Regions from separate parts of the Agarivorans litoreus genome, predicted to be linked through region 4. Evidence: predicted binding sites of a transcription regulator. Region 4 holds the regulator's gene; each other region holds the start of a gene.

The links. The regulator sigma-54, encoded in region 4, starts transcription at its own class of promoters, with help from an activator protein. The targets are predictions, from matches to a motif close to GTTGGCACGNNNNTNGNNT.
Region 1: a site for sigma-54 is predicted at 1,503-1,521, ahead of nifH (nitrogenase iron protein). Genes of this name have one in related genera too.
Region 2: a site for sigma-54 is predicted at 3,791-3,809, ahead of K5L93_RS17920 (FlgO family outer membrane protein). Genes of this name have one in related genera too.
Region 3: a site for sigma-54 is predicted at 1,487-1,505, ahead of flgB (flagellar basal body rod protein FlgB). Genes of this name have one in related genera too.

What each region holds. Positions count from the first base shown of each region.
Region 1 covers NZ_BLPI01000001.1:4,224,866-4,232,414, forward strand. Annotated here, with positions in the region: gene K5L93_RS19410 (alcohol dehydrogenase catalytic domain-containing protein) at 1-242, shown strand, start outside; gene pfkB (1-phosphofructokinase) at 252-1,169, shown strand; gene nifH (nitrogenase iron protein) at 1,567-2,445, shown strand; gene nifD (nitrogenase molybdenum-iron protein alpha chain) at 2,488-3,933, shown strand; gene nifK (nitrogenase molybdenum-iron protein subunit beta) at 4,024-5,595, shown strand; gene nifT (putative nitrogen fixation protein NifT) at 5,653-5,865, shown strand; gene K5L93_RS19440 (NifB/NifX family molybdenum-iron cluster-binding protein) at 5,911-6,585, shown strand; gene K5L93_RS19445 (DUF6129 family protein) at 6,573-7,013, shown strand; gene cowN (N(2)-fixation sustaining protein CowN) at 7,086-7,370, shown strand; gene K5L93_RS19455 (GNAT family N-acetyltransferase) at 7,417-7,549, opposite strand, start outside.
Region 2 covers NZ_BLPI01000001.1:3,890,199-3,897,747, reverse strand. Annotated here, with positions in the region: gene flgN (flagellar export chaperone FlgN) at 1-38, shown strand, start outside; gene K5L93_RS17935 (IS4 family transposase) at 470-1,780, opposite strand; gene K5L93_RS17930 (FlgO family outer membrane protein) at 1,917-2,663, opposite strand; gene K5L93_RS17925 (LPP20 family lipoprotein) at 2,722-3,198, opposite strand; gene K5L93_RS17920 (FlgO family outer membrane protein) at 3,179-3,763, opposite strand; gene K5L93_RS17915 (flagellar assembly protein T N-terminal domain-containing protein) at 3,873-5,015, shown strand; tRNA gene K5L93_RS17910 (tRNA-Arg) at 5,091-5,166, shown strand; gene K5L93_RS17905 (tetrathionate reductase family octaheme c-type cytochrome) at 5,825-7,444, shown strand; gene K5L93_RS17900 (cytochrome b/b6 domain-containing protein) at 7,456-7,549, shown strand, end outside.
Region 3 covers NZ_BLPI01000001.1:3,899,785-3,907,333, forward strand. Annotated here, with positions in the region: gene K5L93_RS17955 (chemotaxis protein CheV) at 1-514, shown strand, start outside; gene K5L93_RS17960 (CheR family methyltransferase) at 530-1,354, shown strand; gene flgB (flagellar basal body rod protein FlgB) at 1,538-1,936, shown strand; gene flgC (flagellar basal body rod protein FlgC) at 1,936-2,355, shown strand; gene K5L93_RS17975 (flagellar hook assembly protein FlgD) at 2,366-3,037, shown strand; gene flgE (flagellar hook protein FlgE) at 3,070-4,407, shown strand; gene flgF (flagellar basal-body rod protein FlgF) at 4,562-5,308, shown strand; gene flgG (flagellar basal-body rod protein FlgG) at 5,325-6,113, shown strand; gene flgH (flagellar basal body L-ring protein FlgH) at 6,140-6,814, shown strand; gene K5L93_RS18000 (flagellar basal body P-ring protein FlgI) at 6,839-7,549, shown strand, end outside.
Region 4 covers NZ_BLPI01000001.1:2,831,914-2,839,462, reverse strand. Annotated here, with positions in the region: gene K5L93_RS13175 (ATP-binding cassette domain-containing protein) at 1-15, opposite strand, end outside; gene K5L93_RS13170 (calcium/sodium antiporter) at 163-1,131, shown strand; gene K5L93_RS13165 (KpsF/GutQ family sugar-phosphate isomerase) at 1,171-2,136, shown strand; gene kdsC (3-deoxy-manno-octulosonate-8-phosphatase KdsC) at 2,136-2,687, shown strand; gene lptC (LPS export ABC transporter periplasmic protein LptC) at 2,684-3,241, shown strand; gene lptA (lipopolysaccharide transport periplasmic protein LptA) at 3,267-3,746, shown strand; gene lptB (LPS export ABC transporter ATP-binding protein) at 3,746-4,471, shown strand; gene K5L93_RS13140 (RNA polymerase factor sigma-54) at 4,523-6,025, shown strand; gene hpf (ribosome hibernation promoting factor) at 6,051-6,338, shown strand; gene ptsN (PTS IIA-like nitrogen regulatory protein PtsN) at 6,347-6,790, shown strand; gene rapZ (RNase adapter RapZ) at 6,817-7,549, shown strand, end outside.

The DNA.
Region 1 (7,549 bases), 1.4 Mb from region 4:
ACATTGCTCCAGCCATTTGTGTTGCGGCTATTGGCGGTATGAATGTGGCTAAAGATGGTATTGAAGCGATGATTGATGCTAAGTACCCAGGTAAAATCCTGATCTTCCCACAACTAGAAGATTTACCGCTATTAGGTTTAGATGAACTAGCTGAACAGTTACCTACTGTGGCAAACGCCTTAGGTAAAGGTAACACCTGGAACATTGCAGCCGAAAAAGCCTTGTTCGAAGCTTACTTATAAGGAATGCCAATGATTTACACATTAACACTAAATCCAGCTGCTGATTTAGAGCTGCAAATAGATGAGTTTGCTTTTGATAGTGTAAGTCGTGCCAATCAATCACGCCTAGATTGCGGTGGAAAGGGCTTTAATGTATCTCGGATGCTTAAAAACCTTGGTGTAACAAGCACCGCAATGGGTTTTATTGGTGGCTTTACTGGTCAACGCCTAGCAAGCGAATTGAGTAAAATGGACATTAAATGCCAATTTACTCAAATAGCAGGCGAAACCCGCACCAACGTTACCGTTGTGGAAGCGGGGAATAAGCGACATATTAAGGTGAATGAAGCGGGACCAGAAGTTAGCCCAGAAGAGCTAAAAAGCTTAGTCGACCAAGTTAAACAAAACCTCCACGCTGGTGACTGGTGGGTATTGGGTGGCAGTTTACCTAAGGGCGTAAGAGCAAACTTTTATGCAGAGCTTATTACACTGATTGAAAATGCTGGCGCACACGCGGTATTAGATACCAGTGGAGAGGCTCTGCGAGAAGGGATATTGGCTCAGCCAAGCTTAGTTAAACCTAACCTTGATGAAGCTCAAGAGCTATTGGGTTTAAGTAGCGAGGAGTTAAAACAAACTCAGGGCTGGACCCAAGCTTTACTCGCCATGGGACCGAAGAACTTAGTGGTGTCTCTAGGTAAAAAAGGTGCGTTAATGGCGAATGAACAGCAATGCGCCGAGTTTACCAGCCCGAGTATTGTTGAAGCTAACCCCATTGGTGCCGGAGACTCCATGGTGGCCGGGTTGGTTTGGCGCCTAAGTTTAGGCGAATCATTAGCTCAGGCTTTACCTTATGGCTTGGCCTGTGGTGCTGCATCTGCTAGTCGACAGGGCACTGATTTAGGTTCACTTGATCAAGTAGAGCAACTTAGAAAAGAAATAAACTAAGTGTTAGAAACTGCAGCAAAAAGGCTTATCGAATGATAAGCCTTTTTTGTTTCTTGGGCCTAGCTAAGTAATAAAAGGCAATCGTGTTATCTATTGTTAGCAGCAACAATGCCATTACTGTTGCTTACGCTTACCCATCGAACCCGACTTCTTTCCTATTTTAGATTTTCTAAACAGATTAGCAGAGATCTCTCTAGCTACCCTAAAACGTCTAGTTGTATTTACGACAAAGCCTACATTTGCGGCCTAAATTGTTTGTCTTGTGTACTCAATAATTTGCCGATAACTATCAATAAATACAATAAATACAATGACTTATCTTGTTTCATGGAGTTTGGAACGGTTCTGGCAATAGCTACAGTGGGAACCGTTTATCAAGCTAATAGGAAGAAATGTTATGGCTATTCGTCAATGTGCAATTTACGGAAAAGGCGGTATTGGTAAATCTACCACTACTCAAAACTTAGTTGGTGCTTTAGCGGAAGCGGGCAAAAAGGTGATGATTATTGGTTGTGACCCAAAAGCCGATTCAACACGTCTAATTTTACATGCAAAAGCGCAAAACACCATTATGGAAATGGCAGCGGAAGCGGGTTCGGTTGAAGACATCGAATTAGAAGATGTACTTAAAGTGGGCTACGGCGGTGTACGTTGTGTTGAGTCTGGTGGCCCAGAGCCAGGTGTTGGTTGTGCTGGTCGTGGCGTAATCACAGCGATTAACTTCTTAGAAGAAGAAGGCGCTTATGAAGAAGAACTAGATTTTGTATTTTACGACGTACTGGGTGACGTGGTGTGTGGTGGTTTCGCCATGCCTATTCGCGAAAACAAAGCACAGGAAATCTACATTGTTGTATCTGGTGAAATGATGGCGATGTACGCAGCGAATAACATTTCTAAAGGTATCTGTAAGTATGCTGCTACTGGTGGTGTTCGTTTAGCCGGTCTTATTTGTAACTCACGTAAATGTGACCGTGAAGATGAGTTAATTGAAGCGCTAGCAGCCAAAATTGGCACTCAAATGATTCACTTTGTACCGCGTGACAATGTTGTACAGCAAGCAGAAATTCGTCGTATGACAGTAATTGAATACAACCCTAAATGTAATCAAGCTGACGAATACCGCACCCTAGCCAAAAAAATCATCGACAACAAAATGTTTGTAGTACCTACGCCGGTAACTATGGATGAGCTCGAAGAGTTGTTGATGGAATTCGGCATCATGGATGAAGAAGACGAATCAATCATTGGTCAAGTAGCTGAAGAAGCAACGGCTTAATCACTCATCTCAGTGAGTAAATTGATGCTATAGGAGGCAGCAATGTCAGATAAAAAAGCAGAGACTCAAGCACTGATTGATGAAGTGTTAGAAGTCTATCCAGAAAAAGCCAAAAAAGATCGCCAAAAACACCTAGGTGCAAACGACAGCGAAGGTGGTAGTTGTATTACTGCTAACCGTAAGTCACTTCCTGGTGTTATGACTGCCCGCGGTTGTGCCTACGCAGGTTCAAAAGGGGTAGTGTGGGGGCCAATTAAAGATATGGTGCATATCTCTCATGGTCCTGTGGGTTGTGGTCAATACTCGCGCGCTGGTCGTCGTAACTATTACACCGGTTATACCGGAGTAAATAGCTTTGGCACCATGAACTTCACCTCTGATTTCCAAGAGCGTGACATTGTGTTTGGTGGCGATAAAAAGCTAGCAACCATGGTAGACGAAATTGAGATGTTATTCCCCTTGGCTAAAGGGATCTCGATTCAATCTGAATGTCCAGTAGGGCTAATTGGTGATGACATCGAAGCAGTGGCTAAAACCAAAGGTGCCGAGATTGGCAAAACCATTGTTCCAGTTCGTTGTGAAGGTTTCCGCGGCGTGAGTCAGTCGCTTGGTCACCACATTGCTAACGATACTCTACGTGATTACGTATTGGATAAATCAGAAGACAAAGAAGTCGCTACTAGCGATTACGATGTAGCCATTATTGGTGATTACAACATCGGTGGTGACGCCTGGTCTTCGCGTATTCTGTTAGAAGAAATTGGTCTTAGAGTGGTGGCGCAGTGGTCTGGTGACGGTACTTTACCAGAGCTAGAGAATACGCCAAAAGTGAAAATGAACCTAGTGCACTGTTACCGTTCAATGAACTACATCTGTCGTCATATGGAAGAGAAATATGGCATCCCTTGGATGGAGTACAACTTGTTCGGTCCTACCAAGTGTGAAGAATCATTACGCGCTATCGCCGCTAAATTTGACGAGAAAATTCAAGCTAAGGCTGAAGAAGTTATCGCCAAATATAAAGAACAGTGGCAAGCAGTGGTGGATAAGTATCGCCCTCGTTTAGAAGGCAAGAAAGTGATGCTTTATGTAGGTGGTTTGCGTCCTCGCCATGTAATTGGTGCCTATGAAGACTTAGGTATGGAAATTGTTGGTGCTGGTTATGAGTTTGGCCATAACGATGACTACAGCAAAACTGTACCAGAAGTGAAAGACGCCACGTTAATTTACGATGACGTAACGGGTTACGAGCTAGAAGCTTTTGCCGACAAACTCAAGCCTGATTTGATAGGTGCGGGTGTTAAAGAGAAGTACATATTCCAAAAAATGGGTATTCCTTTCCGTCAAATGCACAGCTGGGATTACTCAGGTCCGTACCACGGTTTTGATGGCTTCGCTATCTTTGCCCGCGACATGGACATGACCTTAAACAACCCTTGTTGGGACAAGTTAACGCCACCATGGAAGAGTGCCAAAGCAGCCGCTTAAGTACTAGCAAGATCAGGAAGAGTGCATTAGCGCTTAAAAAATTAACTCAATTCGTAGTTCACAGATGAGTGGCGCGAAAGGAGAGATACAATGAGTCAACAAGTAGATGATATAAAACCTGGCTACCCCTTGTTTGAACAGCCAGAGTATAAAGACATGATGGCGCGTAAACGTGCCGATCATGAAGAAGGTGTCAGCGACGAGAAGATCAAAGAAGTATTTGAGTGGACTACCACCCAAGAATACCAAGATCTTAACTTTTCTCGTAAAACCCTAACCGTAGACCCAGCCAAAGCCTGCCAACCATTAGGTTCGGTATTGTGTGCGCTAGGTTTCGAGAAAACTCTGCCTTATGTGCATGGTTCTCAGGGTTGTGTAGCCTATTTCCGTACCTATTTTAACCGCCACTTCAAAGAGCCTGTTGCCTGTGTATCAGACTCAATGACTGAAGACGCAGCGGTATTTGGCGGTCAGAAAAACATGTTTGATGGCCTGCAAAACTCTTTAGCATTGTATAAGCCTGAAGTTATTGCTGTGTCTACAACCTGTATGGCAGAAGTAATTGGTGATGACTTAAACGCCTTTATCGGCAATGCCAAAGAAGAGGGTTACATACCTAAAGAACTACCTACACCTTTTGCTCATACACCAAGCTTTGTAGGCAGCCATGTAACCGGTTGGGACGGGATGTTTGAGGGCTTTGCTCGCTATTTCACCCTAAACAAAATGGACGATAAAACGGTAGGCAGTAACGGCAAAATTAACCTAATACCAGGTTTTGAAACCTACTTAGGTAACTACCGTGTTATTCACAAAATGATGCAACAAATGGGTGTGGATTACAGTCTACTTAGTGACCCATCAGAAGTGTTGGATACACCTGCTGATGGTGAGTACCGCATGTATGCTGGTGGTACGCCGCTAAGTGAGCTTGAAGACGCACCTAACGCAATTACAACAGTGTTATTGCAGCCTGATCAGCTAACTAAAACCAAAAAATTTGTGGAAGGTACTTGGAAACATGAGGTTCCTGCATTGCAAATTCCAATGGGCTTAGATTGGACCGACGAATTTCTTATTAAGATTGCCGAGTTAACTGGCAAAGAAATTCCAGAAAGCTTAGCCACAGAGCGTGGTCGTTTAGTCGACATGATGACCGATTCACACACTTGGTTACACGGCGTGAGTTTCTCTATCTATGGTGATCCAGATTACCTAATGGGTTTAACTAAATTCTTACAAGAATTAGGTTGTGAAGTTAAACACATCTTATGTAACAACGGTGCTAAACGTTGGCGTAAGAAAATGGAAGCGCTTATTGCTGAGTCACCAAGCACTGCAAATGCCGAGATCCATGTAGGCAAAGACTTGTGGCACTTCCGTTCGTTGGTATTTACCAATAAACCTGACTTTATGATTGGTAACTCTTACGCCAAGTTTATTCAGCGTGATACCAAAGCAAAAGGTGAAGAGTTTGAAGTACCGCTAATTCGCTTAGGCTTCCCGATCTTTGATCGCCACCATTTACACCGCAACACCACACTAGGCTACGAAGGCAGCATGTACATGCTTACCACCTTAGTGAACGAAGTGCTGGCAAAACTTGATCAAGATACCAGTGAAATGGGTAAAACAGACTATGGCTTCGACCTAGTTCGTTAATCACTGCCCACCACAAGACCGGCCGGGGCTTTAGCCCCGGCCACTTAAGGACGAGATATGCCAAACCTAATAATTAGCCGAGAAAGTTCTGGCGCGCTTCAAGCCTATATTGCAAAGAAAGATTTGGAGTTGCCAATTCACTCATTGCAGTTTGATCAACAAGATCAATGGGGTGGGGAGATAGAACTTAGTGACGGCAGTAAATTTTATATTGAGCCAGTAAACCCTGCGCCAAGTTTACCTAAAACCTTTCGTGCAAGACGCGCTTAGTATGCGCGAGTCCTGGTGATGAGATTGATACGCTAAGGAGTACCGATGAAATCAAACATTAACGATAACTTAGCGCTGCGATTGGCTGTGGCGTCTAAAGCGATTCCAGATATTGAACTAAAGCAGTTTGTATCATTGCTGGTGGGTCACTGCGGCGAACCATTAACCGAGAAAAAGTTAAGAGCCTTAAGCCCTAAAGTATTACGCGAAGTATTTCAAAGCTCTCGCTACACTGTAGAGCGTAGCCAAGTAAATCAATTACATGCAATATTAAGCTCAGAGCAAATCAGTCCTATGGAAGCGCCGGTAGTCCCGGAGCAAACCTTGCTAAAAGGACCGATTGTGCAGCTTGCGGTAAGTTCTAATAACTTGGAGCGCATCGACGGACACTTTGGCTCTTGCTTACGTTTTCTCATTTATCAAGTGAGTGCTCAAGGTTTTCAGTTAGTAGATGTTAGGCCGGTAATTGAGAACTTAAGTGGCGATGCGCGCACTAGCTACTTAATTGACTTGATCAGTGACTGCCAATTGCTAGCCACTTTGTCGATTGGCGGGCCTGCTGCCGCTCGGGTGAGTCGCGCTGATATTTTGCCCTTGAAACAGCTTACGCCTCAAGCCGCAAGGTCTATCTTAGAACGCTTGCAAACAGTGATGGATTGCCCACCGCGTTGGTTAGCTAAGTTGCTAGAAAAACAGGAGGCAGAAGCATGTCTACTATAGAGCCGAGTGTTACAGCAGAGCCGAAGCAATGTTCTTGCAAAGGTGAAGAGCAGCTACATAGCCCAAAACACTCATCTAGTTGTCAGTGTAAGAGCCACCAGTCAGAAGGCTCAAAACCTAAGCATAGCTGCGGGTGTAAGCATGAAGATCACGCTGCTACCGAAGAGCTAAGCCAAAGCCTAATTGATAAGTTAGTGGCAAGTTTGGCCGATAAAAACGATTACCAAGCAAAGCTTAACTGTTTTAAAAAACATCATCCAAGCATCCGTATTATCGAGTGCAGTGAAGATGATATGGCCGAACGTGAGGCGTTTATGAGTGCCAGTTATTTTGATTTATTCTTAATGGCTAAAGGCACTAGTTGTGCCAGATTAACCAATAGCGTAGATCTAGCTATTGGGCTCGTAATTGCTTTGCACGAAGAGTGAGTTATTAAAATAGGTTCTTATGTACTGCCTAGTGCCAGCATTAGGCAGTTTCTTTAAACAGGTTAGCTATTCATGAGCAGTAATATTACCGACCGCTATGTCTCTTTTTGCAACATCAATTGTGATGAAAATGCAGACCGCCTAATAAGCATGCTTGAACAGCATTTAAACGCAAAAAGGGGAGGCGATCTATGGCTGAGTTACTTTCATGATAAACGCGCAGAACAAGCGAAAATGCAGCGAGATAACCTTAATTTTATCGGTAATCAAACTAATCCTTTGTATGAGTACTTCGAAGTTTGTGAAGATACTCAGGCTTTAGAGCTACTTTACAAAATTGAACAAGAATGTTGTTAAGTAAGCCCTGTTTCTTGGCACCGGTTCGGTCAGCTTAGGTTTTGGCTTACCAGTACTTTTGTTTATTTAGTGCGGCAACACATTGGCTTGCCCCGTTGATACTGGGGATTTCTTGATTGGACAGACTTTGCGCCAACCAGCCTTCAGGGTGGCTTAACTTACATGGTGCTTTGATTTGT
Region 2 (7,549 bases), 1.1 Mb from region 4:
ACAGTTCACAACGAATGGGTAAAGGCTTTAAGGCCTAAGTTTCCCCTACCACCCAAAAACACCTAACCCAAATTAACCGAGCTTTAAGTTGCTCACCTCAGCTAGTTAAATTTAAATTTCTGAATGCGCCGCTATGAATGCTAATTGGAAAAGTGCTGCTTGAACTAGGGTCTGTTGATCTTTGCTGATGGTTTTTGCAGCGATTTATTAGCCATTTAGGCAAAGCAGTGAGTGTGCAGTTAAGTGGGCTTAATAATCGCTCAATAAATGGCTAAGAAATGCTGCCCAAAGGGTTCGGATAAGCGAACTTTACTCGTTGTTAAGCACTTCTTGCTTAGCCCACTAGGCTTCTAAGTGCTCGCCGCGATTAAAGCCTGCTTATCTCGAATAAAATTTCAACACCAAAGATCAACAGACCCTAGTTACATATTCAAAAACAACAAAACCCCAGCCAAGGCTTCAATGCCGTTCACTTAAGGTGAACGGCATTTTTGTTTCTAGCGTATCGCTGCGGTCTGGGCTTTACGCATCTTGGAAAGGTTCGTTCTCGCCTTGGCGGAAGAATGAGGCTTTCTGCCATCCCATAAAAATGCTTGAGCTGCCGAGGAATTGCCCCTGGGCTGGAATAAGGCAGTCCTACCAATAACCTCATGACATGCGCTAACGCGCCATTGAAACTCAGCTGGTAAGGTAAGTAGCTCCCTTTCAACACAAAGCACATTTCAACCATTTGATACCGTATCAAATTATAGCTCAGCAAAATGCCCCATAGCTCTTGGCGCACCAGCTCCGGTTTACGGCTTCTGAGTGTCAAACGCCTTCCCAACATAAACTGTTTTTGCTCTCGGTATCCCAGTTCGATTTCCCAACGGTGTCCATACAATGAACCAATATCTGCTGCGGGAAAGCGCATCGGGTCAATCATGGAAGTGAGTACCTCAAATGCCTTGCCATTGATTTTGCGGGTCACGAGACGAGCTGTCATCGTTTCGGATAGTTCTGGCCATAACTTACGCGCTCTAGGATTACTAGTAAGGGTGACAAGTTTATCGTTACGCCCAAAGCTTCTCTGCACGGTATATTGAGTGTTTTTCTTTAATGGCAGAAGCCAGTGGCGCTCTGTACCTGCACTCTGCCAAGCATGCAGTAACCCCATCGAATAAAAGCCACGGTCGAACATCGTTAGGCTATGGTCTGGCGTATCTTTAATCAGCTTTTCGGCTAACACCATTTCGTTGACGTTGTAGTCGTCGAAAGCACTGGCGGTGATGAGATGTGTGCTTAACTCCATCTGACACACCATGCGCACTTGTGGGTATTGTGTGCCTTTAGGTCGAGAAAATGCATCGCTGTTCTCTTTAGAATCATCAGTACGCCAAGTGACACCATCAACACCGAGTAATGTTAAACCATTCCAGTGAGCGAAGTTGGCTTGTTGGCACCAGCGCTTTGACATGAGTTGAAAGACATCGTGTATCGCTTGTTCGCCTAGCTGTTTACGCCGTTGCGTGAGTGCACTTGGCGCAACGAAAGGCTTACCTTCACGGTCAACAATATCGAGCTGATTCACGATATTGGCTATCGATTTGTCATTATAAAGCGCCATTCCAACAAGCAACCAGACCAGTGACTCAAGCGACAGCTTGCGTTTTCTCAGCGTAACCGTATCGGACAAAGCATAGGCATCATTGATGAGCTCAAGGGGTAACAAATCAGCCAGTGTTTCAATTTGATTGGGCTTCCAGTCATTGATGATGTTGAGTGCTTGTGAGACGTCCATAAACGAAAAAATCCGATGCCATTAATGACATCGGATTTTGCTATACCTAGAAAGATCGTCAATGGATCTGTCTTAACTGATCGGCATTACAGCCAAGGCTTAGGGTTTTGCGTATAACAGTAATAGACGAAATTAACTAACCACGCTCACCCATCGGCATCTTAGTTTTGCTGGCCTGCTTACGCGACTCGATAATCATTACCCCATCTCGCTTAACCGGCGCAGGTACTTTGCTTTGATACACTTCATTCGGAATAAGCTCTTGAGCAGAGGCAACCACTACTTTTGATTGAGCCCCAACAATCCGAGCGTTCACCAAAATACCTTTATTTGATTTGCTAAAAGTACCTACAAGTAAGTACTCAATGGGTAAACGCTTAGATAACTCTTTGACGTTGCGGCTATATACGAAGTCTCCTTCTGGGGTAATGCGAATAAAACCAGTGGTTTTATAATCAATCACCGAAAAGCCACTTTGTTGCATCTCGTAAACAAAACTTTCGGCTAGCTGCATGCCAAATAAATCAGTGGTGCGAAGATTATCTAAAGGAACAAACGAAGCCACCCCGATTGGTGTATCAGCATTCACATAGTGAGAGCTAGACACTAAGCGTTGCGACATTAGGTTTACATAATCGGTAAGAGAGTGCTGAACATCAGGGTCACTCATATCGGGACTGGCAGGGTTAAGCGAGCGGCTTTGCATTCCACTTAAAAACAACTGGCCGTTCTCGTCTAAAACACCTTCCATGTAGTGAGCGTTGTGAGTATGTGCGGCGTGATGCTTTGAGCCATCGTACACTACAACTTTTTGCATTGATGGGGAACTAGAGCACCCCAACAGCATTGAAGTAGCCAAGGCTACTAAAGATATACCTTTCATGTCGCGTCCTTAATCGTCTATTACGCTTTAAGTATCGGCTAGAAAGGCAAAATCTTTACTAAAAATGAACGGTTTTTTGACTCTCGAGATGGCGAGTTGGTGCCATAGACATAGTAACGCGGTACACCTCTCTGAAATCAAGTTGCAACTCAGTAACATATACATCGTCAACCGCGTAGGCATTAATCACCTTAGCGCCACGTATTACCCCGGCAACCGAGGCGGCTAAACGCTCGTTACCAAGCACCATATCGCTAACAGTTGCAGTACTATCGATATGTTGGCCATACACTTGCTCAGAAAGCTCTCGATAAGCGTCCAGCTTCGAGGCTTTCATTGCACGTAATTGTTTAGCGCTCATGTCTGCCCCACGCTGCTGACTAATAGGCGCATAACCAACGGCATTAACCACGGTAAAGTCACCCGGCGGATCATAAGTCCATTCAACTTGTTTAACTTGGGTTGTTGGCGTACACGCTAGCAACAGTAAAACCGCTAGACTAATAAACCACGTTCTAAAGTACAGATTGTTCATGACGCTGCAAGCTCCCATTAACACTAGTCACACGCGGTGAAGTTGCCCCCGCCATATTGGGGATAAATTGATATGCAGCCGACACAACCGCTTGGCTAGATAGCTCAACTAAACGAAGATTCACATGCCTACCCGAAGTTGTTCGCTGAAAACTGCCAACCACCACATAAGTGATTTCCATTTCAGTTCTCAGTAATTCTGCATCTCGTGATAACGAAAACTCACCAAAACCAGGGTCCATCTGCAAGCGCCCTGTAAGGCGCGGCTCTACCATATTTACGCCTTCACGCGATAAAGCGGCAAACATTGCCTCTGCCACTTGCCGCCCAAATCCATCGCTCGATTGCAGGTTGTCTAAATCCACCACCGTACTGATGGCCACCGAGTCAGTCTCGGTTAAATCTAGGTCATCAGTTAACTGTTTAGACAAGTTATCGACATGCACATATAAAGCGGCATCTTGTTGCTCACGCGGCTCAACATAAGGATAATTAGAAACATGGTGTAAACTGGTATTGCATCCTTGTAGCGTTACCAGCAAAATAAATAGTGTCGTATATCGCATATCAATCTCCTCCGACTCTCCTGTCCCTAGCAATAACCGTTCCAGTCAAAAAAATAGCGTTTAACTTCAGGTATAGTTATTGCTTACTCCCAAACAATAGGAGGGCCTTATGAAACAGATAATTCTTTTGTTGGGGATGCTAATCAGCATGTCGACACACGCGGTATGGTACGAGGCTAAAGGTCAAGCCACCATCGTTAACAATGATTTTGAGCAAGCGAAAAGCTTAGCCACCCAAGATGCAGTTAAGCAGCTTTTATTGTATTCAGGCGCTTCAGTAACCAGCATCAGCAAAGTATCTGGCGGAAAGCTCACGCTTGATCAAATCGAAGTGGTTTCAAAAGGTTCATTACATAACCTAACAGTGCTAGACGAAGGTAATCATGGCCAGCAATACTATATTATTTTGCAAGCCGACGTATTTCCGGCCGCTAGTCAATGTAAAGCCAGTGGCTACAGCAAAAACATGCTATTACTGCCTCCTTTTTTGAAGCAACAGCATCAAGCTCGAGTAGGTCAATTACAAGAGCTATCGCCAGCCATTGAACAACGTACTTACGATATTGCTAGGCAGGTCGGCAATCAGTTTAACGTTAAGCACCCTCCTAAACTGCCACTAAACTACTACAAGCCCGGTGAGCACAACTACAAAGGTATTAAAGATGTAGCCGATCGTTACGGTGCTCAGTACTTACTTGGGTTGGAAATTGAAAACATTTCATTAGACCAGGTACATAAACCAAAATTTATTAACCTTAGCTACCCGCAACGCTACTTTGTGGTTAACGCACGCGTGTACAACGCCATTGATTTAGAGGAAATCTACAACAAGCGCTTTTCTGTTAACGCGCCTTGGGAATTTGACGCCAGAGAGGTAATCTCGCCCTACTCAGCAGAGTTTTGGTTATCGTCCTACGGAGAAACGGTAAATAGCACGCTACAACACATTGTAACCGAAGTTGATGCTCTGCTGGCTTGCCAACCTTTACAAGGCAGTGTAGTTAAAGTGCTAGGACCAGATCGTTGGCAAATTAATCTAGGAAAAGCTAATCAACTTAACCGTGGTATGTTGTTAAATTTGATTCATCAAAACTACCATTGGGGCAATTGGGACATTCCACGTCAAGAGCAGATTATGGCAGACAGCATGGTACGAATTGAACAGGTGTATCAAGACAGTGCCATCGTGGTAGCGGTTGACCCAAGCATGACAGCAAATATTCAACTTGGTGACTTAGTAAGCAAACAGTAAGGCTTTGCTTTTCATAAAGTTAAAGCTGAGTATAATGAAGGCGCACAGTATACTAGCTGTGCGCCTTACTTTAGTGTCCCCTTAGTTCAGCTGGATAGAACAAGGACCTCCTAAGTCTTAGACACAGGTTCGAATCCTGTAGGGGACGCCAGCTAAAATCAAAAGTTTATATATACAGTATCTTAAACACACCGCTGTTTAGGCTCGCCCTATCCCACCCTAAAATCTAAAGTCCCCTTTTATCGTAAAATTGAAACTGTATATCCGATGCCTAATCCCTATCTAATTGCCATCTGGTAAGGCCTGAAAACCCAAAGATACTAACCGAATACACAAGAAATAATTATCCGTTGAGGCTGCAAATTCAATACCGCAGTACATCGCTAATTATTGAATCGGCAGAGGCCTGGCCGGCTCAACGCGAGAGAGTCATCCTTAAAAATCGAGCAACAATACTTTGAGCCCTATGCGGAGAGGCCACTTTAGTGACTGCAAAATAACAATGGCTAGGTGTTGAACGTCCTCAAAAATTAATCTGCATCAACTATTGGCCACATTTTTCCATTTTTACTCGTATTTGTGTTTCATCCATAAAAATAGCCCAGCCAGATTAACTATATTAGCAATTATTAATTCAGCAATTATTACATTAGCTAATACTTAATATAAAGTTATTTAGTTAAGCTTCTCTTCGTTTGGTCTTGGTTATTGATTTAAGCAGGAAGTATAAGCACCGAAATCTTAGACATTAAAGGATACGGTGCTAAGCAACATTAAGTGAGCTAAACATCGAGGGATATCAAGGATAGATGAATAAATCAATTGCATTGTTGGTGTTACTAATTAACTGCTCTAGCTTAAGTTTGGCTTCAACAGCAGAACCAGAGCCTAGCCTCAATCAATCAGTTACTTCAATTGTAAGTACCGCGGATCACTCTAGCTTTGAAGCGTTAAATCAGGAGTTTGACTATGCACCTGATGTAACAGAGGCCTGTCTAGAGTGTCATACAGAGGCAGCCAAGCAAGTTCATAAAACGTTCCATTGGACCTGGTCAAAAAAAGTCGATGGCATTGAAGTAGGTAAAGCCAAAAATGGTTTTAACAATTATTGCGTATCTGCCAAAGGAAATGAAAGTTGCACCCAATGCCATGCGGGTTATGGTTGGCGCAACGAAGACTTTGATTTAGAAGCTGAAGAAAACGTAGACTGCCTAGTTTGTCACGATACAACTGCTACTTATAAAAAGTCTGCCGCCACTTCTGGTCACCCTTATTATGAAGATAAAATAATTGGCGGAAAGCTACAAAAAGCGGTGGACCTTCAATATGTGGCAACCCATGTCGGTAAACCAGCACGCGAAAACTGTTTAGCTTGTCACGCTAATGGAGGCGGTGGTAACGGAGTAAAACATGGCGATACCGATCTTTCACTGATTGCCCCTGAATATGAACTGGATGTTCATATGAGCCCTGAAAAACTAGATTTCTCCTGTCAAGACTGCCACAGCGCCAGCGAACACAAAATCTCTGGTCGTTACAACGACCGAAAGGCATTTCTCGACCATCAGCTCAACATGGGCCGAGCGAGTCGGCAAGGTAACAATGTTTCCTGCGAGTCCTGCCACAGTGCTACTCCTCACAATAAAAGGCACATCGACATACACACCGCAAAAGTAGCCTGTACATCATGCCACATCCCAGAAATGGCTCGGGGACCTTACTTAACCAAGCTATCTTGGGATTGGTCAACAGCCGGACAAACTAAGGATGGCAAACCTTTTGTTGAAGATAAGATTTTTGATGGCGTTGAGCAACACGCATATATGAGCAAAAAAGGAACGTTTACCTGGGGAAGGAACGTAACGCCAGAATATCACTGGTACAAAGGTGAACTTAAACAAATGACCCTATTAGATACGATCGATCCAAGCCAATCTCCTATCGACATTAACCCCCCTACAGGTAGTTATAGTGACCCTGAAGCTCGTATCTGGCCATTTAAAGTACATAAGGGCAAGCAGCCATACGATACAGAACTTAAGCGCATACTACCAATAAAGTTATACGGCAGAGCGGGTACAGGCGCGTTTTGGACTGAACTCAATTGGGAAAAAGCACTAATTGCCGGTGCCAAACTCAATAACCTGGAGTTTAGTGGTAGTTACAACTTCATAGAAACTAATGGATATTGGCCGATTAAACACATGGTTGCCCCTGCAAATGAATCCTTATCTTGTGTTGCTTGTCATAGCAAAAACAGCCGCTTGAATGGCCTTACTGATTTCTACTTAGTGGGCCGCGACAGCAATCGTTTTGTAGAATGTTTTGGTGCCTTGGCTATCTGGGGTGGATTGGTCGGCGTTGTATTACACGCTTTGATGCGGATATTTACCCTTCGTCGCCGCAAGTCTAACAACCGTGAACATTAAGGGGCACCAATATGAGTAAAGCGGTGATGATATTTAAACGTTTTGAACGCTTTTGGCACTGGGGCCAAGCCACATTGGTACTATTACTAATGCTCACGGGGCTTG
Region 3 (7,549 bases), 1.1 Mb from region 4:
AACCGCTGTTACCGAAGTTGAAAAAGAACTGGTTTCAATATTAGATGTAGAAAAAATCCTAGATGAAATCTCACCGGTTGATACAACTGTTAGTAAAGAGATCGTTGAAGAAGCCGCCGCAAATGTGCAAATAGATAAAAAAGTATTAGTGGTTGATGATTCCTCTGTTGCCAGAAATCAAGTCAAACGCGCGGTTACTTCTTTAGGGGTTGAAACCTTGCTTTGCCAGGATGGGCGTGAAGCTTTAGAGCTACTAAACAGTATGGCTAAGGATGGCCCTATCACTGACCAAATTGCGCTGGTGATTTCTGATATCGAAATGCCAGAAATGGACGGTTACACTTTAACCGCGGAAGTACGTTCAAACCCTGATTTAAAAGGTTTACACATAATTTTACATACCTCACTAAGTGGTGTATTTAACCAAGCTATGGTAAATAAAGTTGGCGCTAACGCTTTTATTGCCAAATTTAATCCAGATGAACTAGCAGCCGCTGTTCGTCAATCTTTATAGAGTGTGGATGCATTTGTGAGAACCATAACAGATGACGTGTATAAGCAGTTTTGCGGCTTTCTAGAAAAGCAGTGCGGAATTGTATTAGGTGACAATAAACAATACTTAGTAAAGAGCCGTTTATCTCCATTAATGGCTCAGTATTCTGTAGCAAGCCTGACCGAGTTAGTACAAAAAGCTATGAGCTTGCGGGAGCGTGAGTTACGAGCAGCGGTAGTTGATGCGATGACAACTAACGAGACCTTATGGTTTAGGGATACTTATCCATTTCAGTTACTCGGCGATAAACTTCTACCCGAGTTTGCCAAGTTGTCACGCCCAGTCAAAATTTGGTCGGCAGCGAGTTCTTCGGGGCAAGAGCCGTATTCAATTATGATGACCTCTTTGGAATATCAAGCTAGACGCCCTGGAGCTTTGCCAATGGGAGTGCAAGTAGTGGGGACTGATATTTCACCTTCAATGCTGGAGCATTGTAAACGCGGTGAATATGATACTTTGGCTTTAGCGCGTGGTTTATCACCGGAACGTAAACGTCAGTTTTTTGAAGCTACATCTGACGGACGTTATAGAGTAAACGATAAAGTGCGTAAAAATGTCAGTTTTAGACCGCTTAATCTCTTAGATAGTTATGCCTTGATGGGCAAGTTTGATATTATTTTTTGCCGAAATGTATTGATTTATTTTAATGCTGATGTGAAGTCGAAAATTCTCAATCAGTTTGCTCAATCGCTAAACCCTAATGGTTATCTAATGCTTGGCGCGTCTGAATCGATCACCGGCTTAACCGACCGTTTTAATATGTTACGCTGCCATCCCGGCATTGTTTATCAATTGAAATAGGTGTTTTATATCGCGGCAGTAAAGGGCAATACTTGCCGCTTTATTTGCCGCTGGCATTCATGTTGGCGCCTTTCTTTTCCTACCAATACAACTAAGTCCTTTAGTTAACTGAACAAAAAGCGTCAAAAAAACTCTGGCACAGCTCTTGCTAAATATTCCTTGTGGAAGTGTAACGAGGTGTATATGGCAATAACATTTGATAAAGCATTAGGCGTTCATCAACATACTGTAGGTGTAAGAGCCCGCCGTTCTGAGGTGATTGCTAGTAACATTGCTAATGCTGATACACCTAACTATAAAGCACGAGATATAGATTTTAACAAAGCCTTTGCTGCAGCCAAGAGTAAACAAGGTGGTGGAATGCATATCACCAATGAGCGCCACATAAGTGGCGGTAACAGCCAATTTGCGGAATTGGGCTTTCAAGTGCCGGATCAGCCTGACACTGGTGATGGTAATACCGTTGATGTACAGAAAGAGAAAGCTGCATTTATGCAAAATGGCTTGGAGTACCAAGCAGGGATTGGCTTTCTTTCTAGTAAATTTAGTGGCTTACGTAATGCAATTAAGGGAGGTCAATAATGAGCTTTTTTAATGTTTTTGATATTACAGCGTCGGCGATGAAGGCGCAGTCGGTACGATTGAATACTACCGCCAGTAACCTTGCAAACGCCGACAGTATTAGTTCAAGTATCGACCAAACGTATCGAGCAAGAAAGCCAGTGTTTGAAGCTGAGTTGAATAAAGCGTCTCAAGCCCAGGTTGAATCAGCAAAAGTTAAAGTAGCGGGTATTGTTGAGTCAGATGCTCCGTTACGTAAAGAGTATTACCCGGAACACCCGATGGCCAATGAAGAGGGATATATTTTCAAGCCAAACGTTAATGTTATTGAGGAAATGGCAGACATGATGAGTGCTTCGCGTTCTTATCAAGCTAATGTTCAAGTAACAGAAGCTGCTAAGCAAATGCTTAATAGCACGCTTAATCTGGGTAAAAGTTAAGGAGTAGCCAGTGTCTACTATTGATCCGTTACAAAGTAATTATTGGCAGCCAGAATCGGTTGTTCCAGAAAGTAATAACAACCAGTCGCTAGGGCAAGAGGATTTCTTCTCACTGCTTACTACGCAGCTGCAGTATCAAGACCCTAGTAAGCCGGTTGATAATGCTGAGATGATTGCCCAAATGGCAAGCTTTCAAACTTCTGAGGGTATTGCGGAGCTTGGCACCAAGTTTGACACAATGAACTCGATTATGAATTCATCGGCTGCTTTGCAAGCGTCAACATTAGTCGGTCAAAAAGTATTAGTGCCGCTAGATTACGGGCATAACGGTGGCACTGGTTTTGACGGTGTAGCAGTAACTGGCGCAGCCACCACCAATGTAAAAGTTTCGGTCGAAAATGCGGCGGGCGAAGTTGTTAAAGTGATCGACTTAGGTGAGGGAAGCGGCAACATGCCATTCTCTTGGGATGGTACCGATTCTAACGGGAATCCGATGCCAGAAGGTAAGTACAACATTAAAGTTAATGGTGTTCAGGGCGGTAAAGAGATCAGTTTACCCACCGCAACATACGCAAGCGTAGGTAGCGTGAGCTTAGCGGGTGGTACATCTGGCGTAGTCGTCAATTTAGAAGGCTTGGGTGGCATTGCAATGAGCGATGTTCTTGAAGTAGCCAAGGCCTAACAAAGAATAGTAAAACGATAGGAGATTGAGAGATGTCATTTAATATCGCTCTAAGCGGCATCAATGCCTCGCAAAAGGATCTTGACGTAACGGCGAACAATATTGCTAACGTCAACACCATTGGTTTTAAAGAGTCACGTGCTGAGTTTGCCGATGTGTATGCAACATCGATTTTCTCAAATGCTCGTACCGCAGTAGGTAATGGTGTTAAAACTGTAGATGTAGCTCAGCAATTCCACCAAGGTAGCCTTAACTTTACCCAGAATGCTTTAGATATGGCGATCAGTGGCGAAGGCTTTTTTGTTACCGCCTCTGATTTGACCACCCAAACGCGAGAGTTTACTCGTGCCGGTGCGTTTAAGCTAAATGCTGATAACTTTATTGTTAACTCACAAGGCCAATATCTACAAGGTTATACCGTAAACAACAGCGGCACGCCTTCAGCGGTGAGTATGGCTGCAACCAGCGCGATTCAAATTAGTGCTGAAGTAGGTAACCCTACAATGACTAGCCAAGTTGATATGAGTTTTAACTTGCCTTCTAGCGGCACTACTCACGATATTGGCGATTTTGATCCCTCTGACAGTAATACCTATACCTCAGCGACCTCGGTGACAGTTTACGATTCGCAAGGTGGCTCGCATGTCGCTGAAACCTTCTTCATTAAAGATGACACTACAGCGAATACTTGGCACAAGTTGATATACATTGATGGCCAGCCAGTAGACGTTGCTGGCGGTACAGCCAATACCCCTAACGCGGGTAACCCTAACCCAAATATTCCAGCGTCTGCGACCTTAACTTTTGATAATACTGGTGCACTCGCGTCTACCGCGCCACTTATTATTGAAACAGTAGCGCTTGGTACGGCACCACCAAATGGCCCTGGTGGTGTGTGGGATCCGGTAACGGGTTCGGTAGATCCAACCCAAACTATTACCTTTAACCTTAATGGTCCAACTCAATATAACTCTGCTTTCGAAGTTTCTAGCTTATCGCAAGATGGTTCTACCGTTGGTAAATTGACAGGTATTGATATTGGCCCTGATGGTTTGGTTGTTGCTTCTTACAGCAACGGTCAAACGACCAATATCGCTAAAGTGTCGGTAGCAAAATTTGCCAATAACCAAGGCTTAGCGCAAATTGGTGATACCTCATGGCAGCAAACTCAGCTAAGTGGGGAAGCGATTGCCGGTGAAGGTAACTCAGGGACTTTTGGCAAAATTAACTCGGCTTCTTTAGAGCAAGCTAACGTTAACTTAACCGAGCAGTTGGTTAATTTGATTAGCGCACAGCGTAACTTCCAGGCTAACTCTCGTGCCTTAGAAGTTAACTCGACGCTACAGCAAACTATTATTCAGATTCGTTAACGACGATATAGAGTTTGACCCAAAAGGCAGCTTTGGCTGCCTTTTTATTTTGTTGATTTAGTTAGCTTTTTTAATCTTTGTTTTCTTTGTTTGTCTTCTGGCATTTTAATTGCTTTGTTTCCTTTGAGTCAGCTAATTGACGTAGGAAATTGACATGGACCAACTACTTTATATATCGATGACCGGTGCAAAACAAAACATGCACTCGCTCGCGGTACGTGGTAACAACCTTGCAAATGCAAATACCACAGGCTTTAAAGCCGATTTAGAGAATGCACGCTCAATGCAGGCCTTTGGCCCTGGCATGCCATCTCGGGTATTTGCTATGACTGAGCGCCCAACTCAAAACTTTACTGATGGACTGTTAAAAACCACAGGGAGAGATTTAGATGTGGCAATTAAGGGTGAAGGTTGGATTTCGGTTCAAGACAAGGATGGTAATGAGGCGCTGTCTCGAAATGGTAACTTTACTATTTCAGCTGCAGGGGTCTTACAAACCATGCAAGGCCAGCCTGTATTAGGTAATCAAGATGCGCCAATTATTATCCCCCTACCTGTTGAAAAGCTAGAAATTAACGAAGATGGCACCATCGAGATCCGTCCAGAAGGCGCGCCAGCCGACGCATTAGAAGAAGTTAACCGCATTAAGCTAAGTAAACCTTTCGCTGGCGAGTTAACAAAGGGTGAAGACGGCTTATTTAGAAGCACTAATGGTCAACCTTATCAGCCCGATGCCACCGTTGAACTGGTAAAAGGTGCACTAGAAGGAAGTAATGTAAACCCGGTGCAAGAGATGACACACATGATCAGCATGCAGCGTCAATTTGAAATGCAAATCAAGATGATGAAAACCGCTGAAGAAAACGAAAAAGCCACCAACAGCTTGTTGCGATTAAGCTAGGAATAAGGAGCGTATTATGCATCCCGCTTTATGGATCAGTAAAACAGGCTTAGATGCCCAACAGACTAACGTATCGGTTATTTCTAATAACTTAGCGAACGCAAGCACGGTGGGCTATAAAAAGAGCCGCGCAGTATTTGAAGATTTGTTGTATCAAACAATTAATCAACCAGGCGGTCGTTCTTCACAGAACACTAAAATGCCATCAGGTTTAATGATTGGTGCAGGTGCCAAGGTGATAGCAACGCAAAAGAATCATGACCAAGGTAATGTTCAAACTACTGATAACGCCTTTGATTTGATGATTGATGGTCGAGGTTTTTTTGAAGTATTAATGCCAGACGGTACAACTGCTTATACGCGTAATGGTCAGTTTGGTTTAAATGACGAAGGCACCATTGTAACCCCTGGTGCCGGTTACCCTTTACAGCCAGAAATTCAGGTCCCTGAAGACGCACAAAGCTTTACCGTAGGCGAAGACGGCGAGGTGAGTGTTCGCTTACCAGGGCAAACCGACAGTCAAGTTATTGGCCAAATCACTATTACGGATTTTGTTAACTCGTCTGGTTTAGAGCCTCGCGGACAAAACTTGTACCTAGAAACCGGTGCCAGTGGGGCTCCACAAAATGGGATTGCATCGGAGAATGGTTTAGGTGCGATTCGCCAAGGCTCTTTAGAAACGTCGAACGTAAACGTAACTGAAGAATTGGTTAATTTAATTGAAGCGCAACGGGTTTACGAGATGAATTCAAAAGTGATTTCAACCGTAGATCAAATGTTGACCTTCGCAACACAACAGCTGTAAACAAAGTTTAGAGAGAGGGATTGCTCATGAATAAACTAATGGTAGTAGCAACCTGTTTAGCAATGGCTGGCTGTGCCAGTGTTAATACTGCAGTAGTGCCAGATGACCCAGAGTTTGCGCCGGTGTATCCAGAAGATGTACCCGTTGAGGCAAGAATCACCGGATCTTTGTTTACAGAAGATCGCGCTAATAATCTGTATTCAGATAAAAAAGCGCACCGTGTTGGCGACATTATTGTGGTCACACTGGCAGAGCGCACTCAAGCCAGCAAGTCGGCGAGTAACGAATTAGCGAAAGATAAGAATTTCAATCTTAACCAAATAACGGTACCTGGTGGTGTTGCAACTATAAATGGAAACCCTATTGAGCTGGGCTTAAGCCAAAGTAGTGATTTTACCGGTGAAGCTGACGCCGCTCAAAGTAACAGCTTAAATGGCAATATCTCAGTCAATGTTGTTCAAGTATTAGCGAACGGCAATTTAATTATTAGTGGTGAAAAATGGCTAATGCTAAACAATGGTAATGAGTATATTCGCTTAACGGGCATTATTCGCCCTGAAGATGTAGCACCAGATAACTCTATTACATCGTTACGCATCGCCAACGCGCGCATTCAATATGGTGGCACCGGAGATTTTGCCAATACCACCAATCAGGGATGGCTATCTAAATTCTTTAATGGTCCAATTTGGCCATTTTAAGCCCTGAGCTTTAGGAGTAATCTTATGTTTAAACGTAGCATTGTAATATTGAGCTTGGGTTTATGCTTGGTTGCAAATTCGGTAAATGCCGCACGTGTGAAAGACGTAGCAAATGTTGCTGGCGTGCGCTCAAACCAATTAACCGGCTATGGTTTAGTGGTAGGTTTGCCTGGCACTGGTGAAAAAAATAGTGATTTTGCCAAGCAGTCTTTTGCAACAATGTTACGCAACTTTGGGATTACTGTTCCTCCTGGTACCAATCTAAAAATTAAGAATGTAGCACCTGTTGCTGTACATGCAGAGTTACCCGCATTTGTTAAACCAGGCCAAACCATTGATATAACTGTGTCGGCCATTGGTGAGGCGAAAAGTTTACGTGGTGGCAGTTTAATTCAAACCTTCTTGAAAGGTGCTGACGGCGAAGTATATGCCTTGGCACAAGGGAGTTTAATTGTTGGTGGTTTTGGCGCTGAAGGCGCCGATGGTTCTAAAGTTATTTCAAATACGCCAACGGTTGGTCGAATTCCAAACGGAGCAATTGTAGAGCGCTCTGTGCCATCTCCGTTCATGAGTGGCGATACTATTACCTTTAACCTTAAGCGTTCGGACTTCACAACAGCAAAGCGTCTAGCAGATACCATTAATAGTTTGGTGGGCCCTAATACCGCAACGCCAATGGATGCCGCCTCTGTGCAAGTTTTTGCGCCACGCGACCCAGGCCAACGTGTTGCCTAT
Region 4 (7,549 bases):
CAAACTATCTGCCACTCCGTGAGCAATCTTGATTGGCCAAGGCAGACATATTATTGAGATAATTGCTTACACTCAAGGCTAAACTCTTCCCTTTTACCGGGAAAATGCCGACAATGCCTCGATTTTTTTGCATCGCGGATATTTTTTAATTTAAGGACTTGCATGCTAGTTGAATGTTTATTGTTGATTGTTGGCTTAGCATTATTGGTATGGAGTGCCGACCGTTTTGTTTTTGGTGCGGCTGCTATCGCCAATAATTTTGGTTTATCACCCATGATTATTGGCTTAACCATTGTGGCTTTAGGCTCGTCGGCGCCCGAAATTATGGTTTCTGCCACCGCATCTCTAGAAGGCAAAATGAATACCGCGGTGGGTAATGTCATTGGCTCCAATATTACCAACATTACTTTAGTTCTTGGTTTAACAGCGCTGCTCAAACCCTTGTTGGTGTCTTCGTCAACTCTGTTTAGAGAATTACCGATGGTGTTAGGTGCTACCGCAGTAGCGGGCTGGGTATTACACGACCAACAACTGGGTTACCTTGAAGGGGTTGTTCTACTTACCTTGTTTATAGCGCTTATGGCCTACTTAATCGTTAACTCCTTACGCCAACGTAATAGCAATACCGTAGACCCAATGGTTGAGGAAGCAGAATCGGAAGTCCCTAATGATGTGCCAACCGGTAAAGCACTGTTTTGGTTAGCGATAGGTATGGTTGTGTTACCTCTTAGCGCCGATTTATTAGTGGGCTCGGCTTCCGAAATTGCCCGCTACTTTGGCATGAGTGACCTAGTTATCGGCTTAACCATTATTGCCATTGGCACCAGTTTGCCCGAGCTAGCCGCGTGTATCGCAGGCGTGATAAAAAAAGAAGACGATTTGGTTTTAGGTAACATTATTGGTTCTAACCTTTTCAATATTTTGGCTGTTTTGGCGGTACCAGCCATGTTGGCGCCTGGTCCTATCGACGCCCACGCAGCGGGCCGCGACTTTTATGTGATGATGGGTGTAACCGTGGTGCTGTTTGTAATGGCCATGGGTTTTGGTAAAAGCCGTAAGATTTCTCGATGGGAAGGCGGCTTATTGTTAAGCGGCTTCATAGGCTACCAAATGCTATTATTCTTAGTATAAGCCGCTGTTGTCATTAATTTTAAAACTAAGGGGAAGTGGGTGTCATTTGATTACATCGCTGTTGCTAAGCGAGTTCTAGAAATTGAAAGCTTAGGTATTGATAACCTTCACCAATATATCGACCAAGAATTTGCTGCTGCCTGCGAAATGATACTGGCCTGTAAGGGTAAAGTTATCCTCACAGGGATGGGGAAATCAGGTCATATTGCTAACAAAATTGCGGCCACCTTAGCATCTACTGGCACACCGGCTTTTTTTGTTCATCCTGGCGAAGCCTGCCATGGTGACTTAGGCATGATCGCCGCCGACGATATCGTATTAGCCTTGTCTAATTCAGGCGAGTCTGAAGAAATATTGTCTCTGTACCCGGTGTTTAACCGCATTGGTGTGCGTTCTATTGCCATGACTAGCAACCCCAACTCATCCATGGCAAAGCTGGCTAACTATCACTTATGCATCTCGGTGCCACGAGAAGCTTGCCCCTTAGGGCTAGCACCAACAGCAAGCTCTACTGCCACCTTGGTAATGGGCGATGCTCTAGCAGTTGCTTTATTAGAAGCTCGCGGCTTCACGGCCGACGACTTTGCCCTGTCCCACCCAGGCGGAACCTTGGGCAAAAAGCTGCTACTAAGTGTCAGCGACTTAATGCTAACTGGGGAACAAATTCCGCTAGTAACAGTCGAACAAACTATTCGCGAAGCGCTATTCGAAATCACTGCCAAAGGTTTAGGCATGGTGGGAGTACTTGATTCCAAGCAACAGCTGGCAGGCATTTTTACTGATGGCGACTTGCGGCGCATCCTTGATCAGCGCATCGATATTCACGATACCCAAATTGGTCAAGTGATGACGCAAAACCCCAAAGTAATTGACGACAACTGGCTAGCCTTTGATGCCTTAAAACTCATGAAAACCAAGTCAATTAACGGTTTGTTTGTGCTAAACAATAATGCCGTTGTGGGTGCATTTAATATGCATACCTTATTACAAGCCGGAGTTTACTAGTGACGATAAACACGCCCTATGGCGCGGTAAGCCAAAGCAATTTTGATGCGGCGGCTAAAATTAAACTTTTAGTTTGCGATGTAGACGGGGTTTTCTCCGACGGTCGCATTTATATGGGCAATAACGGAGAAGAACTAAAGGCCTTTCATACCCACGACGGATTTGGCATTAAAGCGCTACTGAATATCGGCATCGAAGTCGCTATTATTACTGGCCGTCAATCTAACATTGTGCAACAGCGCATGCAGGCTTTAGGCATTACGCGTATCTACCAGGGCCAACAAGACAAGCTAGTAGCTTACCAACAAATGCTCGAGCAACTGGCTTTAGCCCCTGAAGAAGTCGCTTACATTGGCGATGATGTAGTAGACACACCTGTTATGCGCGCCTGTGGTTTAGGTGTGGCAGTCCAAGATGCTCACCCCTTGTGTAAACAAAGTGCCAACTTTATCACCCAAACCCGTGGCGGTTTTGGTGCAGTTCGTGAGCTTTGCGATCTACTACTGCAAGCAAAAGGCGAGCTTGAAAATGCTCAAGGTATGAGTGTATGAATCGCCCAACCTGGTTCTTTGCTGGCCTATTTCTACTAGCCATAGTGCTATGGCAGCTTAGCCCTTCAGAGACCAAGCAGCTAAGCGCTAAACGCGAGGCCAGCAAACCAAACTTTGTTGCTGAAAAACTCTACAGTGTGAGCTTTGGCGAAAACGGCAGCCCACGCTACCGAATCTATGCAGAAGAAATGGCGTTTTTTGAACAACTTAAGCACACTACTTTTGCTCAACCCAAAATACTAGTGTACCCAGCTCCTAACCAACCTGTATGGCAAATTGTGGCCGATCACGCTACAGTACAGCAGCAGCAAAACGTCATTTTAAATGACAATGTAGTAATTAAAAATTTGAGTCGTGGTGAGTATGTTCGCGATTTGATTACCGAAAGATTGGAGATCGACCTGCAAACAGAAACCATGAGCAGCGATCAACCTGTTACCGTATATGGCCCTTCATACGAACTGTATGGCGTTGGCATGGACGGTGATTTAGCCAACGAAATAGTGACTTTATTAGATGATATCGAAGCGGTTTACCACAACCCACAAGAGTAAGTTAGCACTTGCAGCTAGCTTGTTTATGTTTTCTTGGGGTTCACAAGCACTAGAAGACGACTTTAACAAACAAATTATTGTTGATGCTGACCGCCAGCAGGTCAATATCAAAGAAAACCGAGTCACCTTTTACAATAATGTTGTGGTGACTCAAGGCTCGATAAAAATGCACGCCGAAGAACTAAGCGTTATTGGTAGCGAAGAAAAAGGCAGCGAAGTTATGATCGCTAAAGGCGAACCCGCAACGTTTTATCAATTACTTGATAGCGGCAAGCCAATTGAAGCTGAAGCTAACGAAGTGCGTTACGACTTAAAAACCCAAACGCTAACACTCACTACCAATGCTCAACTCAAACAAGAAGAGAGCTTGGTAAAGGGTAAAATGATCAAATACAGCATTAATAAACAAGAAATGGTGGCTCAAGGCGACGAGAATAGCCGTGTCACCACTATTTTCTTGCCTCAACAGCTTGATGAGCTAACCCCCAAGGAAGACCAGCAATAATGAGCACCCTAATTGCTGAAAACTTGGCTAAGGCTTACAAAGGCCGCAAAGTTGTCAAAAACGTTAGCTTAAACGTAGAGACCGGCAAAATTGTCGGTTTACTTGGCCCAAACGGCGCTGGCAAAACAACCACTTTTTACATGGTGGTGGGTTTGGTGCCTCGTGACCAAGGCCGAATTCTCATCGACGATGACGATATATCCAGTACTGCAATGCACACCCGTGCACGCAAAGGCATTGGCTATCTTCCGCAAGAAGCCTCTATCTTTCGCCGCTTATCCGTAGAGAAGAACATTCTTGCCGTATTAGAGACTCGAAAAGACCTCGATAAAGAGCAACAAATTGGCGCATTAGACGACCTTCTTGAAGAGTTTCACATTGGCCATATTCGCAAAAACCTAGGCATGAGCTTATCGGGTGGTGAACGCCGAAGAGTTGAAATTGCTCGAGCACTAGCCGCCGCACCTAAGTTTATTTTGCTTGACGAACCCTTCGCGGGGGTAGATCCTATTTCTGTTATCGATATTAAAAAGATCATTGAACACCTACGTGATCGCGGTCTAGGTGTACTAATAACCGACCACAATGTTCGAGAAACTCTCGATGTTTGTGAGCATGCCTATATCGTTAGCCAAGGTGAATTGATAGCCTCAGGAAAGCCAGAAGAAATTCTCGAAAACGAACATGTGAAACGAGTTTATCTCGGGGAACAATTCAAGCTATAGTTAAAGTGCAAGTTTAAAAAAGACAATAAAAAGAAGGAACAGCGGTAGTTAATGAAAGCATCTTTGCAGTTGCGTCTTGGTCAGCAGTTAACCATGACCCCCCAGTTACAACAGGCCATTCGCTTACTCCAGCTTTCAACACTGGATTTACAGCAAGAGATCCAAGAGGCTCTGGAAAGTAACCCTCTGCTTGAGGCGGATGAGTCTCATGCCAATGATAGTGACGCAAACGACGCTAAATCTACTAATGAGAAGTCTACCGAGGCCGAATCCACTGCGGACATAGACAACAGTCAAATTGAAGCAGGCGATGCCATTAATCAAGAAACTGTTTCTGACGACCTCCCTGTTGACTCTACTTGGGACGATATCTACAGCGCTAGTTCTGCTCCGGCCAGCTCATCTGGCAATGCCATCAGCGACGACAACGACATGGTGTTTCAGGGCGAAACTGTCGACTCATTGCAAGACCACTTATTGTGGCAAATGCAACTCACTCCATTTAGTGAAGTAGACCAAGCTATTGCTTTAGCCATTATTGATGCGGTAGATGAATCGGGCTACCTCACTCAAGACTGTGAGCAGCTACTGGAAGGCTTACGTTCAAGCGATAACAATGACTTAGATGTAGAGCTGGATGAAGTAGAAGCGGTGCTTAAGCGCATTCAGCATTTTGACCCGGTTGGTATAGCAGCGCGCTCGCTGCAAGAGTGTTTACTAATCCAATTAAGTCGCTTTGCCGAAGACACACCTTGGCTAAATGAAGCCAAAGACGTAGTTTCAAATCACATTGATGTATTAGCTAATCGCGATTTTCGTCTATTAGCCCGTAAAACCAAACTTAAAGAAGACCAGTTACGCGAAGTTATGCGTTTGATTCATACGCTTGAACCTCGGCCTGGTAACGCAGTTGAGCCTAACCAAGCCCAGTATATTATCCCAGATGTATCGGTTGTTAAGCGCCAAGGACGCTGGGTGGTAGAACTCAACCCAGATGCAATGCCTAAGTTACGGGTTAACTCCCATTATGCATCTTTAAGTAAAACCTCCACCAACGCTAACGATACCCAGTTTATTCGTAGCCACTTACAAGAAGCCAAGTGGTTTATTAAAAGTATCGAGAGCCGCAACGAAACCCTATTAAAAGTATCCAACTGCATTGTTCATCATCAACAGGCGTTTTTTGAATATGGCGAAGAAGCCATGAAGCCAATGGTACTGAACGATGTTGCAGAAGCTGTAGAAATGCATGAATCCACTATTTCCCGAGTAACCACCCAAAAGTTCATGCACACACCGCGCGGTATCTTCGAGCTTAAGTATTTCTTTTCTAGCCATGTGGCTACCGATGGTGGAGGTGAGTGTTCATCAACCGCTATTCGTGCATTAATCAAGAAACTGGTAGCTGCCGAAAATACCAGTAAACCACTCAGCGACAGCAAAATTGCTGATATTTTGGCAGATCAGGGGATCAAGGTGGCAAGACGTACAATTGCTAAATATCGTGAATCTTTAGCAATTCCACCTTCTAACCAACGAAAGAGCCTTATTTAAGGCCACTAAAAAGGGGAAGATATCTATGCAAATTAACCTTACTGGACACCACGTAGAAATAACTGAATCTTTGAAAGAATATGTCCACAGCAAGTTTGCCAAACTCACCCGACGATTCGATCAAATCAATAATGTTCACGTCATCCTCAACGTCGAAAAGCTGAACCAAATTGCTGAAGCTACATTACATTTAAACGGCGGCGAAGTATTTGCCACCTCTGAGCACTCTGACATGTATGCTGCCATAGACAGCCTGATTGATAAACTTGATCGCCAAGTCATCAAACATAAAGAAAAACTTAACAAACGTTAACCAACCTTATGCAACTAAACAAAGTACTTAGCTTGAACTGCACTCAAAGTGCAGTTCAATGCTCTTCAAAAAAGCGCGCCCTAGAAATAGTCAGCGAGCTGGCTGCCAAACAGCTTGATACTACTACCCAATGCATTTTCGAAAGCTTGTTAAATCGAGAAAAGATGGGCAGTACTGGTATTGGCCAAGGCATTGCAATTCCTCATGGCCGTATTGACAACCAACATCAAGCCACTGCGGTTTTCTTGCGTTGCGATCCCCCCATTTCTTTCGATGCTATTGATAACAAGCCGGTTGACTTAGTATTTGCATTACTAGTACCCGAAGATCAATGTAAGCAACATCTTAATACTCTTGCTCAAGTCGCTGAAAAACTTAACGATAAGCAAATATGTAAACAACTTCGTTGTGCACAAAGTGATGACGAATTGTACGACATCATGGTAGCCTAATAGGCTAATCAGCCTTAGGGGTTATCATGGAACTGATCATCGTTAGTGGGCGCTCGGGTTCAGGAAAAACCGTCGCCTTAAGAGTATTAGAAGATCTCGGCTACTACTGTGTCGATAACTTGCCGGTTGTACTTTGGCAATCACTTATCGACAACTTAAAAAAAACCTATTCTAAAGTAGCAATTAGCATTGATATTCGAAACCTTCCCGATGAGTTATCACCGGTAGGACAGCTAATACGCGATGCAGGACCTGACATCAATCTGTTAAGCATTTTTTTAGATGCGAAAGATGAAGCGCTAATCCGCCGTTACAGCGAGACACGCAGGGTACACCCGCTTAGTCAAAGCAACTTATCCTTAGCTGAAGCGATTGAATCAGAAACCGAGCTATTAGCCCCCATTTCTAGAAATGCAGATTTGCGTATCGATACTTCCCGTTTATCGGTACATGAGCTAAGCGGCTTGATTCGCTCGCGTGTTACAGGCGATCAACAGCAACAGCTAATCTTGGTTTTCGAATCCTTTGGATTTAAAAATGGTGTACCTAACGATGCCGACTATATGTTTGATGCGCGTTTTTTACCTAACCCGCATTGGCAAGAGGAGCTGCGTCCACTTACCGGCTTAGATAAAGCCGTACAAGAATACTTGGCTGCACAACCTCTAGTTACCCAATATATCGAGCAGATTAGTCAGCTATTGCAATCTTGGTTACCGCATTTGGAAGCTAACAATCGTGCCTACTTAACCATTGCGA